DNA from 2 places in the Chryseobacterium sp. MYb328 genome. Region 2 is predicted to be linked to the other one. Evidence: riboswitches for the same ligand, from Rfam matches in the RefSeq annotation. Region 2 holds a riboswitch; the other holds the start of a gene.
The links. A riboswitch is a leader RNA that binds a small molecule or an ion and turns the genes downstream of it on or off. The one in region 2 is predicted to bind cobalamin.
Positions count from the first base shown of each region.

Region 1: it holds a riboswitch for cobalamin, as region 2 does, so the genes downstream of both, WH267_RS13300 (T9SS type A sorting domain-containing protein) here and WH267_RS04745 (TonB-dependent receptor plug domain-containing protein) in region 2, are expected to answer to the same signal.

Region 1 is NZ_JBBGZQ010000012.1:61,703-70,090, reverse strand. Features, by position in the region: gene dnaG (DNA primase) at 1-199, shown strand, start outside; gene clpP (ATP-dependent Clp endopeptidase proteolytic subunit ClpP) at 311-997, shown strand; gene WH267_RS13300 (T9SS type A sorting domain-containing protein) at 1,201-2,316, opposite strand; cobalamin riboswitch at 2,388-2,576, opposite strand; gene WH267_RS13295 (esterase-like activity of phytase family protein) at 2,832-4,097, shown strand; gene WH267_RS13290 (aspartyl protease family protein) at 4,214-5,029, opposite strand; gene WH267_RS13285 (helix-turn-helix domain-containing protein) at 5,149-6,306, opposite strand; gene tpiA (triose-phosphate isomerase) at 6,552-7,310, opposite strand; gene WH267_RS13275 (GxxExxY protein) at 7,448-7,825, opposite strand; gene WH267_RS13270 (S9 family peptidase) at 7,866-8,388, opposite strand, start outside.
Region 2 is NZ_JBBGZQ010000003.1:156,494-164,881, reverse strand. Features, by position in the region: gene WH267_RS04765 (hypothetical protein) at 1-922, shown strand, start outside; gene WH267_RS04760 (TonB-dependent receptor plug domain-containing protein) at 927-2,906, shown strand; gene WH267_RS04755 (MbnP family protein) at 2,954-3,820, shown strand; gene WH267_RS04750 (cytochrome-c peroxidase) at 3,837-4,856, shown strand; cobalamin riboswitch at 4,987-5,173, shown strand; gene WH267_RS04745 (TonB-dependent receptor plug domain-containing protein) at 5,287-7,329, shown strand; gene WH267_RS04740 (YncE family protein) at 7,326-8,388, shown strand, end outside.

The DNA.
Region 1 (8,388 bases), on a different contig from region 2:
TTTGCTACATAAATACAGATATATTGATTATCTGATTAAGGAAACGGCGGGCGAGCTGGATCAATACAGTGGGGCTGATGAAGTAAAGTACTTTGAGCTGATCAAAAAAATTACTTTACTGAAGCAGGCTTCCATCCGATTGAGTAATATCATTGAGTATTCCCCGATCAAGGGAATCTATGTAGATCGGAAAAGATAGTTTAAAGACAAAAGGATTCCGGATTCTATGACAAAAAGTCCTATAAAATTTTAGGAATAAATATTGTAATTTAAACTTCGGAAATATTTTAAAATAATACATAATATCAATATGGACATTAAAAAGGAATTCAGAGATTTCTCTGTAAAACATTTAGGAAACAACGGTCTGGCTACCGATCAGTATATGGGAATGTATGGCCCAACGAATTTAACTCCGTACATCATGGAAGAAAGAAGATTAAACGTTGCTCAGATGGACGTTTTTTCCCGTCTGATGATGGATAGAATTATCTTCCTGGGAACTGGAATTGACGATCAGGTAGCGAATATCGTTACTGCTCAGCTTTTATTCCTGGAAAGTGCAGATCCGTCTAAAGATATTCAGATCTATATCAATTCTCCTGGTGGAAGTGTATATGCCGGTTTAGGTATTTATGACACCATGCAGATCATTAAGCCGGATGTAGCGACAATCTGTACAGGAATGGCTGCTTCTATGGGAGCCGTATTATTGGTTGCAGGAGAAAAAGGAAAGCGTTCTGCGCTTAAACATTCAAGAGTAATGATTCACCAGCCTTCAGGAGGTGCTCAGGGAGTAGCTTCCGATATGGAGATCAACTTAAGAGAGATGTTGAAATTGAAGCAGGAGCTTTATGACATTATTGCTCATCATTCAGGACAGACTTACGAGTGGGTAGAGAAATCTTCCGACAGAGATTACTGGATGACTTCCGAAGAAGCTAAAAGCTACGGTATGGTAGATGAGGTTCTTCAAAGATCTACAGAGAAAAAATAATTGATTGTATAATCATAATGAAAAACGCATCCAACTTGGATGCGTTTTTTTGTTTGCGGCGAATACACGAATTTTTATTGTACGTTTCATAGCGGATTGCTATAACGAAGAAATATCAAAATTGAAGACGTGATATTCTCCTCCGATGGAGGGGTGTCGAAAATTCAAAGAATTTTTGACGGGGTGGTTTACCATCTCCCTCTTTACTTCTTCACAATCTTATGTACAGTAGAACCACTCTTAGTTTTAACCTCAACCCAGTATACACCGGTATTTAAAGATGTAACATTAATCTTAGATGTCTGAGTAGTCATCACTTTCTGTCCTAAAGAAGAATAAATATTGACTTCTTTGATATTTTCAGGAGTTTCAATCTGAATAAAATCACTTGTTGGATTTGGATAAATATTGAATAATGCTTTCTTGTTTGCTGAAGCCACCGATAATGTAGCGTTATGTGCCTCAGTTGGTGTGAAAGGTCTTCTTTGTCCGAAACTTAATCCTAACCATATATTGTTACTCAATTGTATCTGGCTGAGATCAGTTTTTTTCTGCCAGCTAGAAAGGTCTTCTCCGGTGTATAATTTCCAGTTTTCTGTTCCGGAGTTATTTCCTGTGAAGGTATTGAGTGATAGATTGGAAATTTGGTTATTGCTGGAAGTGAAATTGAAATAGGAAGCTTGTGACTGGATAAGCTGCAGAGCCTGTTCCGCTGTTATACTGCCATTATACTGAATTCCAAAAACAAATGAATTGGCTTGATCATTAGAATTATTAGTTCCAAAATCTACCACTACAAGACTTTTATTGGTTCCTGTTCCAATCCAATGGGTAATTTGTGATGAAGTATACCATTGGGAACTGTAAGCGGGTACTGGAGTTGATGGTGGGGTATCAATTTCATCCATTCCATAGGTTATTCCAAACCATAGTCCGTCTGTTAAAGCAGTATAGCCTACACCATTATTTTGATTGGACATATTCCCTGCATTAGGTCCCGACCAGGTAATCCAGTAGTCATCTGTACTTGGAGTATGATGATTGTATGTGAAGCTGTACAGGAACCCTGAAGGAATGTCAGCCTCTATTTTAGGCTCTGCTTCTACAATAGCATTAACCATATCTTCCGCCATTAAATTATCATCATCAAAACGATAGCCCCAAACATAAGAATTAGGCGTGTTGTTGTCATTAAAATCAGCAATGAAATAGGCCTTTTTAGAACCGGTTCCCACCCAAAACTTAATGTCATTTTCTGTGAATTGAGCGAAGAAAAACTGCGTACAAAGCAGTAAGAAAAAAAAATAGATTTTTCTCATAATATAATTAAATTAAAGTTTTATTCCCGAAACTTATTAATAGGAAGAGACTGGTATAGTCTGATTCTAAAATTAAAAGTTTATTCAAGGCAGGTCTCCTGGCTCGCATCCTATAGCTAACCTTCCCGGATTTTGGTCCAGTGGTATCATACAGCTACAGGTAAACAGCTTACAGTTGCGGGTACAGCTCAAGATTTGAATAATATTCTCACTTAATTCCCTATTATGAACAGTGTTCAACCTTAAAGACCGCAAATATATCATATAAATTTTTGATGCCTATTTTGTGAATTACATACCTGTTTTAACCTTTTATTAAAGGTTAATTGTATTTTCTGAATTTGAATTTATTGATTGGTAATGGATTGGGTTTATGTGTTCGGATTTTTAAGTTAAATCTGAATTTTTGTTGTTTATACTGAATTCATCTTTAGGTTCTATTGTTAAAATACAATTATCATTGCATTCAAGATCAGTTTATAATCAAGTTATACTTTCGCGCCATAAAAGTTAATATGAAAAAATTACTATTATCTGCTTTGATGATGACTGTATTATGGTCATGTAAAGATGATGAAAATAATGTAAATAACCAGGATGTTAATTATTCTAAACTTCCGCAGGAATTTCCATTTTCTACTTTGGCAACAATAAACGGAGTAGCTGTGATTAATGGTGGATTTGGCTCAGGAGCTGCTGCTCACCCTACAAGAAAAGGGGAGTTTTATGTGATTACAGACCGTGGTCCGAATACAGATTATCAGAATGGTAAAAAATTTTTAACTCCCAATTTTACTCCAACCATTATGCATTTTAAAATTAATGCTGAAGGGAATGTAGAAGTAATCAAATATATTAAACTTAAAAATCCATCCGGACAGCCTATTACAGGACTTCCAAACCCAGTAGGAATGGGAAGTACAGGTGAAGTAGCTTATGATGCATCAGGAAATGTTCTGGGAACGGATAAATATGGCTTAGACAGTGAAAGTATTGTAGCTGCATCAGATGGTACATTCTGGGTTTCTGATGAATACGGACCGCACATTGTTCATTATAGTGCTGATGGAGTAGAGCTGGAAAGAATAAGCCCGATTGGGGTAAATACAGGAAGTAGAAAATTACCTGCCGTTTTAGCTAAAAGAAGAGCCAACAGAGGAATGGAAGGTCTTTGTATAACTCCGGACGGGAAAACATTGGTGGGGACAATACAGTCCATGATGTTGGTGCCTTCAAAAGCTTTGGCAACGAACACAACCTTAACGAGAATCGTAACTTTCGATATCAGTACTGGAAAAACGAAACAATATCTGTATAAGCAGGATGGTGGAGCTTCGGATTCTGTTTGTGACATTACGGCATTAGGGAATAATGAATTCCTAGTGATTGAAAGAGATGGTAATTTCGGGACACAGGGCGGAATTAAAAAGGTATACAGAATCAACTTAAGTGATGCAACGGATGTTACCGGAACTGACCTTGCAGCTGTAGACGGAATGAAAGTAAACGGAAAAGCGTTGGAACAGTGTACCTGGGATGAACTTGCCAACGCAGGAATTAAACCTGTTTCTAAAAAACTAGCGGTAGACCTGGTTGCTAAACTAGGATATGAGCACGATAAATTTGAGGGAATTGTTTATTTAGGAAACAATAAACTGGCTGTTTTCAATGATGATGACTTTGGGGTAGTAGATGATGGAAACGGAAATCCTAAAGCAAAAATACTTCCTAAAACAGGGAAGGTAGACAAAGGAACTATGTATATAGTCGATATTCAATAATTAGATTTTTTTAACGGAAAGCGGCGGATTTATTCCGCCGCTTTTTATTATTATTGACCTTGATAATTAGTTTAGAAAATAAAAGATATTTGGAAGAAAGGTGGTGTTTGTTCAGCCTATTCAATCCAAACTCTGTTATTTTTAAAATCAATTGTAAAAATATAGCTGCACATGGCCTCAAAATTGAGCACGCCATCATAAATAATATCTCTTGTAAATGACTTTGAGGTAAATGATTTTTTTCCAATAATAAATGGAGTCTCAGAATTCATTTGATCCTTGTCTTTTGATAGTTTCCAAGTTGCAGCAGTTTCTGTAGATAAAAGTAAAGGCCCGCTGTTTCCGGAATCAAGAAGAAACCAGTATGACTGATTGGCTTTTGGAATATTTAAAAAAATATTAAGTTCAGTAGCTTCCAGACCATTGGCAAATCTGCTGGAAACTAGATGTTTCCTATGTATTGCCTTTTTTGATGAAGAATGACTCTCGATAATAATAGTATTTTTAGCAAGATTGAGCGTAAGAATATGATCAGTAAATGATTTTAAAGAAATAACACCATCTATTTTGGGGAATTCTTTTGGCAGAATAGTCATAATATCTAGAACACCTACTGTTGGATGGTCGATTTTTTGAGAACCAATAGTCATTGAGATATGATCTGACTTTTGAACTTTAATAATTTCTCCGCTCATTCTAAAACCTGTAGCACTTCCATATATTTTTTTATTAAAATGATTTGCGATCTCTGGAGAAATAAGAGTCCCACCTCCCCCGGTATCAAAAAGGAAATTATACTTTTCCCCTTCAATAATTACCTCTACAGTTTTCATGTTTTCAATATAAGGTTTTAGCCTTATTGTGTCTTGTCCAAATCCCCAAATGCTTATTCCTAAAAATAATAAGGTGAAAAATGCTTTCTTTGTTTTCATAATTCTTTTGTTTGTTATGTGAGACAAAATAGTCTCTGTTTTATAGCAGACAAATTTGAATTATTATCTTCCGAAAAGCGACCGATTTTAAAAAGTCGAACCAAATAAAAAGGGGTTGATCAATTTGCTTTATAAAAGGTATTTCTGTACTCTGTAGGGGTTAAAGTAGTATATTTTTTAAATGCAGTATTAAATGATGATTTTGAATTAAAGCCAACCTGGTATAAGATTTCTAAAACAGTGCAATCTTTTTTAGAGTGATTTTTTAATAATTCCATTGCATTTTCGATGCGGTATGTATTCACAAAATCAAAAAAATGCTGGTTCATATTTGAGTTAATTAAAACGGACAATTCCCGGGTGGGCATATTCATTTGCGCTGCAAGGTTTTGAACTGTAAGAGCTGGATCTAAATATGGCTTTTCTTCTACCATATATCTGTTCAGTAATTCGATTTGGAAATTGATCCTGTTATCGTTGATCTTTTGTTGGTCTTCTGATTTGATCTTCGGAGGTATTTCACCTTTTAAGTCGTTTATGATCTGTAACTGAGTATCAACTCCTCTAAAAAATTCAGGATATTTTAATGCTTTTAAAACAAACCAGCTGGTGACAATTAATGCAATGATATCCAGAAATCCATTAATGAAAATCAGAAGTTGATGATCATCGGTATATCTCAATATATTTTTAAAGGTTGCAAAATAATGAACAGCTGTAAAAAGTAAGGTTATTTGAAACAACCATTTAAATACTAAATTGGCAGAATAAGATTGATTTTGGAGATAGAGATTTCGGGTTCTTCTCAAAATCATGAAAATGAAAATAGTATAAACTAAATACTGGATTTCTATCAAATATTGGAAAATAATCATTTCAAAGGTTTGATGATGATGTTTGAAGAAATACTTTTTTTCAATATCATCAGCTCCATAAATTCCTGAAGCCAACAAAAGGTTGATAACGATAAAAGGAATTGTATGTAACAGAAATTTACTTTTTAATTGAAAATCATTATAGCAAAGTGATAAAACATACAAGTAGAATAGGGGAATGTTCAATAATATGACAGTCCATCTGAAAATCTCTAAATTTGGATAAATGCTAATGATAGGTTCAGCAATGAAAACTCCGGCAACATCAATAGATGTCAGAAAAAGATATCCTGCAAAAAGTTGATTGGAAAGCTTTTTAGTAGATTTTATGGTCAATAAAAAGAAAATAAGAAGGAATAATATAAAAACAGATATGATAGCGATCGTTTTTAAAAAATCCATTTAAGTAGTTTTAAGTGATGTATAAAAAAATAAAAATCTTCAGAATTTCTTCACTTCCTATCCTTGGCCCCAACTAATTTTTTCTAAAAATCAAAACAAATGTAAATATAGGTTTTTATAATAAAAAAGCGGTCTCAAAAAAATAATGTTTCTCGTAGTCATCCGGCTGATAGCTTTTGCCATTTAGTAGATTCCTGGAGTACTATGTTATCTTTTAGAGACCGCCTTTTTTTATGTTACATCTTTTAATTGAAACCCTCAATAATTTTAGAGAAATCCTCTAATTTCAAAGCAGCACCTCCAATCAGACCTCCATCAATATCAGGCTGAGAGAAGATTTCTTTAGCATTATCCGGTTTCACAGAACCTCCGTAAAGGATAGAAACCTCATCTGCTACTTCCTGTCCGTATTTAGTAGCAATCGTATTTCTGATGTGTGCGTGAATTTCCTGAGCCTGCTCCGGGCTTGCTGTTTCCCCTGTTCCGATCGCCCAAACCGGTTCGTAAGCGATAACTACCTTTTTGATCTCTTCTGCTGAAAGAGTAAAAAGAGCTACTTCAGTTTGATTTTTAACCACTTCAAGGTGTTGACCCGCTTTTCTTTGTTCAAGTGTTTCCCCGTTACAATAGATTGGGGTAAGACCTTTATCTAAAGCTAATTTTACTTTTCTGTTGCAGTGAGAATCTGTTTCTCCGTGGTATTGTCTTCTTTCAGAGTGTCCGATCAATGAACCTGTAGCATCGATAGATTCCAGCATATCAGCAGAGATTTCTCCTGTATAAGCACCACTTTCGTGCTCGCTCATGTCCTGAGAGAATACTCCAATTTCATCCTTTTCAAAGATATCTTTAGCCATCATTAAGTATAAAGATGGAGGAGCGATCCAAACCTCACAGTTCGTAGCATTATTGTTTTTATAGCTTAGCAATTGAATCATTAATTGTTGTGCATCAATTACATTTTTGTTCATTTTCCAGTTGCCTGCAACTATTTTTCTTCTCATAAGATTTATATTGATTTATTTTACTTTTTAATTAAATTTTTACTTTACATCTGCGTTATCTGCAAAATCTGCATGTATTATTTTTTTCTCTCGCAGATTAGTTTGATTTCGCAGATAAATGTAGTTTTAATAGATCTTTACAGATTATTGACCACTCTTTTTATATTATCTAAAATATTGGTTGTATTAAAGTTAATTAATAGCCCCAGTTTTTTGTCTGACAATCTCAAATAAGTATATAATTGTTTATAATAAACATTATCCAGCTCTTTTACAGATTTTAATTCTAAAATAACTTTATCTTCCACTAAAATGTCAATTTTAAAATTGATATCAAATTTTTTATTGTCATAATAAACAGGAAGTAAAACTTCAGACTTAACGCTCAATCCATTTTCTTCTAATTCGTAGATGAGAATTTTTTGATACACAGATTCAAGCAAACCAGGACCTAGCTGATTATAAACTTTGAAAACAGACTTTCGTACAATATATGAAATTTCATTTTCTGTCATAAAGTATCAATCTGCGTTATCTGCAAAATCTGCGAGAGACTTATTTATTAATCCCTTCCAATTTAAACATAAAAGCATACACCAAAGCCAGATCCTTCAGATAATCAAATCTTCCGGAAGCTCCGCCATGGCCATATTCCATGTCTGTTTTTAATAATAATACGTTTTTATCTGTTTTCATATCTCTCAGTTTGGCTACCCATTTTGCAGGTTCAAAATACTGAACCTGAGAATCATGAAGACCCGTTGTTACCAATAGATTCGGATAGTTTTTCTTTTCGATATTTTCGTAAGGGGAGTAAGATTTCATATAGAGGTAAGCCTCTTTATTGTTGGGGTTACCCCATTCGTCATACTCATTGGTTGTCAAAGGAATACTGGTATCAAGCATGGTATTGATAACATCTACAAAAGGAACCTGCGAAATCACACCATTCCAAAGACTAGGGCTCATATTAGCGATAGCTCCCATTAACAATCCTCCGGCACTTCCGCCCTGAGCATATAAATGTTTAGGCGAGGTATATTTTTCTTTCACAAGATATTCTCCTGCATCAATGAAA
Region 2 (8,388 bases):
GAAAATGTATCAACTTTTCGTAGTGAGTATCCTGTTGATGGCTATTTCCTGCACCCTCGACAAAACGGATTATGAAAGCGAAATCAATACAGCCGTTCCGGAACACTATGAGTTTAAAGAAGCAACGGCTATCAATAGAGATCAATATAAAATAAGCATTGAGACTTTAAACGGAACATTTTACCAGGGGTATAATGAAATCAGAGTAAAGATTACCAATACTCAGACTAATGAAAATATCACTGCTTCAAACACTACTTTTTTACCCATCATGACGAATGCTGATGGAAGTAAAAGATCATGCCCTTATCAATACGCTTTGGATTATAAACCGGAGGGAAAGTATTATTCAGGATATTCTGTATTTACGGATAAAAGCAATTCCATTCTAAGCTGGAAACTTTATATGAGTTTCAAAGTGAAAGAGGTAACATATACGGTCAATAAAGATATTGCGGTAAATGAGCAAAGCAATAAGAATCTTAATATGACTTCGTTTACAGGAAATGATGGCGGGCAATATTATATTGCACTTATTGCCCCTCAAAAACCTAAAGTGGCGGAAAACAAATTGGTAGCAGGAATTTATAAATATAATAAACCTACTATTCCTGCCGGAAATTTTCCCGATCCTTCACAGTTTTCATATTCAGTGGTAAATGGATATACGCTGCAATTGGATCCGAGAATGCCGGAACCATCAATGGGAAATCATTCCTCTCCTAATAATCAGGATTTAATACAAGGGGATGACGGACTGTATCATGGTGTTGTCAACTATACAATGACAGGAAACTGGACTTTAAATTTTATCATGCTGAATCAAAATGGTAAGATCATTAAGGGAACTAAGGTTTCAACAGATTTTACACCTGGTGTTCCGGGAACCAAAAGTGAACTGTTTATTGATACTTTATTCTGATTTTATGAAGCAGTTCGGAATTATATTGATCTTTTTGGGAGTGACAATCAATGCACAACACCAAAAAGTAAAAAAAGACAGTATTGCCCATTTAGCTGAGGTAAAAGTAAAAAGCAATAAAAAGAAGATTGAAACGGATATGAAAATGGCTGTTTCAGTGGATGAATTTCTGGCATCTTCTGATAAAATAAGCTTTATAAAACGGGGTGCATATGCATGGGAACCTTTACTCAATAATATGAGTACGGAAAGATCTGTCATTACCCTTGATGGAATGCGCATCTTTGGAGCCTGTACTGATAAAATGGATCCTGTTACCTCGTATATGGAAAGCAATAATCTTTCAGGGATAGATATAAAATCAGGTCAGGAAGGGAGTTCACACGGAGCAACAGTAGCCGGAAGTATTGATCTGAAAAGAAAAAGTACCTCTTTTGGTCTTGAAAAAAAATGGAATGGAACTTATCAGACAGGTTTTGAATTCAATAATAAACAGTTTTTCAATCTTGGAAATATTTCCTATTCCGGGAAAAAGCTTGTGGTAGATGGGAGTATCTCATTCCGGAAAGCTGGTAATTATTATGACGGAAACGATGCCGAAGTGAATCACTCTCAATATAATAAGTTCAATACCGGAATTGGAATAGCTTACAAAACAAGTCCCTTATCTTCAATTAAAGTGGATGCGATTTTTGATATGGCAAAAAACGTTGGATTTCCCGCACTACCAATGGATTTATGGCTTTCCAGGGCAGTGATTACTTCAGCGTCTTACAGGCAATTGTTTAAAGAAGGATTAATAAAATCCTGGGATACAAAAATCTATTTCAATACCATTGAACATTATATGGATGATACCAACCGCCCTGAAAATCTGGTACACATGGATATGCCGGGCTGGAGTACTACCTATGGTTTGGTTTCTTCAATGAACCTCACTAAGGAAAGGTATACCTCAGACATAGAGATCAATGCCTACAATAATACATCTATTGCAGAAATGCGGATGTATCCGCAGGATAGAAAGAACAGAACTATGTTTGCTTATAGCTGGCCTTGGGTGACCACACGTTTTGCCAGCCTTTCGATGAATAATAAATGGGATATCTCAGATAAAAGCCGGTTGAGTTTCGGAGGATCATTAGGGCTGAATTATAATGAGTCTAAATATGCCGAATTTAACTGGATCTTCCATCCTGGAGCATCACAGCAAAAAACAAGAATTCTTCCCAGTTTACATGCAGGTTACCAATTTACCAATAATCATTTTAATTTTTCTGTAGGAACTGGTTACGGACACAGAGCACCTTCCGTTTCAGAAGGATATGGATATTATATTTACAACAGCTTTGACCGCTATGACTATATTGGAAACCCTGATTTAAAAAATGAAATTTCTTACGAAACCAATGCCAGTGCAGGTTTTAAAAATGAAAAAATGAGTATTGAAGCCAAAGTAAATTACTTCTATATTCAGAATTATATTATCGGAAAAATTTTAAGTCTGGGAAGTCCCATGAATTATCAATCCGTAGGAGTGAAGGCTTATACTTCACTGGATCATGCGACCCTCTTTAATATGTCTCTGAATGCAAATTATAGCATTATCTCGGATTTACATTGGAAAGGAACGATAACATATGCAAGAGGAAGGGATGATAAAGGAAAAAATCTGCCTTTCATCCGCCCTTTAAGCTATCTGACCTCATTACATTATACCCATGGGAATTTTGGAATTCAGACCTCTATAAATGGAGATTTTATCCAGCTCAATTACAGTCCGGAATATGGTGAAGATCAGACGCCGGCATATACCATATGGAACTTTTCCATGGATTATACTTTCAGAATCAAAAAACTTAGAACCGTTTTTCAGGTAGGAGCCGAAAACCTGTTAAACAAATATTACAGCACCTATGCAGACTGGGGAAACATCCCAAGAATGGGGCGTAATATTTATACGTCTTTAAAATTCAACTTTTAAAGATGACAAAAACTTTAATTAAAACAACAACAACTAAAATTTTTAAAATGCAAAACTTAAAACAATATCTACTATTATCCGCTTTTTCATTAGGTGTAATTTCTTGCCAAAACAGTGATGATAATCCTGTTGCCAATAATGTTACCCTTGAATTCAAGAATACGTTTAGAAATGAAACGATTGTTCTCGGAGGTGCCACTTCAAGTACAGCCACTATCAATACTTCAGCAGAAGGACAAGTTCATCATTTTTCAGAATTGAAATATGTGATCAGTAATATTCGTCTGGTAAAAGCAGATGGTAATGAAGTTCCTTATAAAGTCAATGATCTGGATCAGGGCGCTACCGTGATTGACCAATCAAAACCGGAAACGCTTCGTTATTTGCTGAGTAATATCCCTGCCGGAGAGTATAAAAAGATCAAATTCGGATTAGGAGTAAAAAAAGACCTGAATGTTTTGGATCAGGTGAGATTTCCAAAGTTCTATGCCACTGTAGGTTCTAACGATACCCAAATGATGTGGGAATGGGGAGCAGGGTATCGTTTTACAAAAATCGAAGGTTTTTATGGAGTAGATAACAAACAGATGTCTATCCACACAGGAAGTACTATAAAAGGATCAGAAGGTAATTTTACCCAGGGAGTAGATGCATATAGAGATGTGACTTTAGATCTTTCTCAACATGCCATTGTAGATAACAAAGCGCCTAAAATTATTATTAAAGCAGATTTTGATAAACTGTTAACGGGGAAAATTAATACGATTGTATTGGTTACGGGAACAGGATCAGATGGTAATGCTACTCCGAATATTCATACTGCTAACCAAATGGTAAAATTTGTTGATAACCTTGGTGGAAATGGTTCAAGTGATATTTCCGGAATGTTTTCAGTGAGTGGTGTTGAAAACTAGACTCTTCTCTGCTGCAATGAAAAAAGGATTAAGTTTTTTAGCCATTTTCATTCTGTTAATATCTTGTAATAATGATCGTTACGAACCTATTTCTGACGATAATCCACAGGTCTTGCTCAATATTCCGTCTGGGTTTCCGGAACTAAACAATTCGGTGAACTCTAATAAACCTACAAAATATGGAGTAGAATTAGGGGAGAAATTATTTAATGAGAAAAGGTTAAGTGCAGATAATACTATTTCCTGTTCCAGCTGTCATATTCAGGGAAATTCTTTTGCAGATCATAATGCACAGGGAATAGGAATTCAGAATAGAGTAGGGTTGCGAAATGTTCCCGCTATTCAGAATATGCTCTTTATGAAGTTTTATAATTGGGATGGCAATATCCTTGAATTGGAAAAACAGCCGTTGGTTCCTATTATTACTCATGAAGAAATGGGGTCTTCTATTCTGGAAGTGATAGGGAAAATAAGGGATGATATGATGTATAAAGATTTATTCAGAAAAGCATTTGGAGATGAAGCCATTACTGCTGAAAGGATTTATAAGAGTATTGCACAGTATGAGTACACTCTGATTTCTGCCAATAGCAAGTATGATAAGGTAAAACGGAAAGAAGGAGAAAGTTTTACAGAAAATGAAGCCTTGGGATATCAGACTTTTCAACAGAAATGTGCGGGTTGTCATAATACAGAGTTGTTTACTGATCAGAGTTTCAGGAATATTGGGTTTCCTGTAAATCCGGATACCAATGAAGCCGGCCGTGGAAGGGTTACGGGTATTCCGGCAGATTATATGAGTTTTCGGGTTCCTTCTTTAAGAAATGTAGAATATACAGCACCTTATGGAAGTTATGGACAGTTCCCAACATTAAGGGCAGTCCTTGATTATTTTGACAAAGGTGTTTTATCTGCAGATAACCTTGATCCTGTTTTTAAAAATAATGGAAACAGAATTCCTCTCTCGGAGCAGGAAAAGACAAATCTTATCCTGTTTATGAAAACGCTTAGTGATCGTGAATTTGTAAAAAAATAATCACGGGTAAAAACAGAAAAACTCAACAAAAATTGATTGCTTAAATCCCGTTACAATCTAGCGGGATTTTTCATGTTTACTAATTGATAATCATTTTATTCTGCATGCCATCGTATCTGGTGAGAATTTTATATCTTTGCCGGAATTTGGTGAGCCATAATAAGCTCTTAAAAGGGAATCCGGTGAAAATCTGGAACAGACCCGCTGCTGTAAGCTCCGCACCAAAGTTTTTGAAGAATAGATCCACTGTTTTTAGGAATGGGAAGGATTTCAAAAACGGAGTAAGTCAGAAGACCTGCCAGAAATAATAAACGTTTGACGCTTTCGTGGAATAAAGCTTAGGACAACAATGATTCTGTGCAGTAACAGCTGTGCTTTGTCGTTGCTTTTCTTATATCCATTAGCGTCATCATGATCCATGAATGAGCTAATGATAGCAAAACTAACTACATTTCAATTCCATACAATTGTTTTCACGGTATTCGTGTTAACCTCTCAAATTCTATTTTCTCAAACCAGAAAAAAAGACAGTATCAAAGGAGAAGTCATAAAGACTGTCAATATTTACAAAAAAAACTTTAAAGAAATCTTGCCTGCACAGGTCTTACAGGGTGAAGAGCTTGAAAGGCTTAATAGTCATTCTGTTGCGGATGCATTAAGGTATTTCTCCGGAGTTCAGATTAAAGATTACGGTGGAATGGGTGGTTTGAAGACGGTCAATATCCGAAGTATGGGAAGCCAGAATGTAGGTGTTTTCTATGATGGAATCCAGCTTGGGAATGCTCAGAACGGAGTGGTCGATTTGGGAAGATATTCTCTGGATGATCTGGAAGAGATCTCGTTGTACAATGGTCAGAAAAGTGAAATTTTTCAACCGGCAAAAGACTTCGGATCGTCAGGATCTATTTATTTACAACCCAAAACACCGGTATTCACAGGAAACAGGAAAACCAATCTTCTGATCAGAGCAAAAAGTGCTTCTATTGATTTATTTAATCCTTCTTTTCGCTTAGAGCAAAAGATTTCAAAAAGAATTTCAGCAAGCGTCAGTGCAGAATTTCTCCAAAGTGATGGGCTTTATAAGTTCCACTATAGCAGGAAATATCCTAATGGGGCTACTGCTTCTGATACTATTTCCAAAAGATATGACTCCGACATTAAAGCAAAACGCTTTGAAGCTGCTCTTAATGGAACTTTAAATAACGGAAGCTGGAATATACGAGGGTATGGTTATATTTCAAACCGTGGTATTCCGGCACCTATTGTGAAGAACCGTTTTAAGGCAAGAGGAGCAAGAATGCTTGATGAAAATTATTTTGTTCAGGCCAATTTCAGGAAAAAGCTGTTTCCTAAGCTTGAAACTCAGCTGAAGGCAAAGTTTGCTTACGATTACACTTATTTTAACGATACGGTATTGTCTCAGTCTGCGATGCCCGCCATCAATACTTATATTCAACGGGAGGTTTATCTTTCCTCTTCCAATGTATACTCTATCACTCCTAATTGGGATGTCAGTCTGAATGGAGATTTTCAGTATAATAATATGGATGCTAATTTGTATAAATTTTCATATCCTACCCGCTATACTACACTTGTTGCTTTAGCTTCTACCTACCAGTGGAACAGGTTTAAGTTTTTAGGAAGTCTTTTAGGAACATTTACTTTTGAGGAAGTAAAAATGAATAAGCGCCCTGATGACAGGAGAGAATGGACACCTGCTTTCTTTATGAGTTATCAGCCGGAAGCAATGCCAGAGCTTACCCTCAGAGCTTTCTATAAAAATATCTTCAGATTGCCAACCTTTAATGACCTGTATTATACGAGTGTTGGAAATACCTATCTGCAACCTGAGTTTACCCATCAGTATGACGTAGGATTTACCTATCAGAAAAGGTATGATCATTCCCTATTTAAAGGTCTTTATGTAAAAGTAGATGGCTATTATAACAAAGTAAAAGATAAAATTGTAGCAGTGCCAACCACTAATATGTTTCGTTGGATGATGGTGAACCTTGGGAAGGTTGAAATCATTGGAGTAGATGTAAACGTACAGGCTGAAATGATGTTAGGGAATGTGAAAATTAAACCATTATTATCGTATACCTATCAGAGAGCTCAGGACAAAACAAACAATGGCGGAGAGAAAGAAACCTATTATGGAGAACAAATTCCTTATACGCCATGGCATAGCGGATCCTTTACCTTAATGGCTGATTATAAAGACTGGAGCTTCAACTACAGTACAATTTATGTAGGGAAAAGATATGACGGGCAGCTGGATAATATTCAGTATAATTTTATTCAGCCCTGGTATACCCACGATCTTTCTATTCAGAGAAAACTGAGCCTGGCTGGACATCCTTTTAAAATCAATCTGGAAATGAATAATGTTTTTAACCAGTACTATGATGTGGTACTCAATTATCCTATGCCGGGAAGAAACTTCAGGCTCACTTTAAACTTTAATTTATGAAAAAGTTAAATATTTGTTTTCTGTTTTTGACATTAATTGCGCTTGTCTCCTGTCGTACCGATGATGTCATTATTCCCATGGAAGTAGTGGAAGGACTTAATCCTGTAGAGAATACAGGAATAAAAGGATTCTATGTACTGAATGAAGGAAATATGGGAAGCAATAAATGCACCCTTGATTTTTTTGATTACACGAAAGGGACATATTTCAGAAATATCTATTCCGAGACCAATCCAAATGTTTTAAAAGAACTGGGTGATGTAGGAAATGATATTAAAATCTATGGCAGTAAGCTTTACATTGTAGTCAATGTTTCCAATACCATCGAAGTGCTGGATGCTAAAACCGCCAAACATATCAAGTCTATTTATCTACAGAATTGCAGATACATGACCTTTAAAGATGGAAAAGCGTATGCCAGCAGTTATGCAGGACCTGTGGATATTAATCCGTTAGCTCCCAAAGGAAAAGTAGCAGAAATAGATACGGTATCGCTGACTATTCAACGTACAGCAACAGTAGGATATCAGCCTGAAGAAATGGAAATTGTGGGTAATCAATTATTTGTTGCCAATTCCGGAGGATATATGGTTCCAAATTATGACAGAACTGTTTCAGTAATTGATCTGAACACTTTTACAGAAAAGAAAAAAATTGATGTAGCCATCAACCTTCACCGTCTTAAAAAAGACAATTACGGAGATCTGTATGTAAGTTCAAGAGGAGATTATTACAACGTTCCTTCCAATTTATATCTAGTGGATGCAGCAACAGGAGTGATAAAGAAAGACTTTCATATTGCTGTCAGTGAAATGACCATCGTAAATGATAAACTGTATTACTACGGAAATGAATTCAATTACAATACTCACGCGTATGTAAAAACATTTGGAATCATAGACGTAAAGACCGAACAGGTTATTTCCAACAGAATAATTGATAAGGAGTATGAAACAATCATTAAAACGCCTTACGGAATAGCAGTAAACCCAATTACCGAAGATATTTATATGACAGATGCCAGAAACTATGTGTCCATGGGATTTGTATACTGTTTTG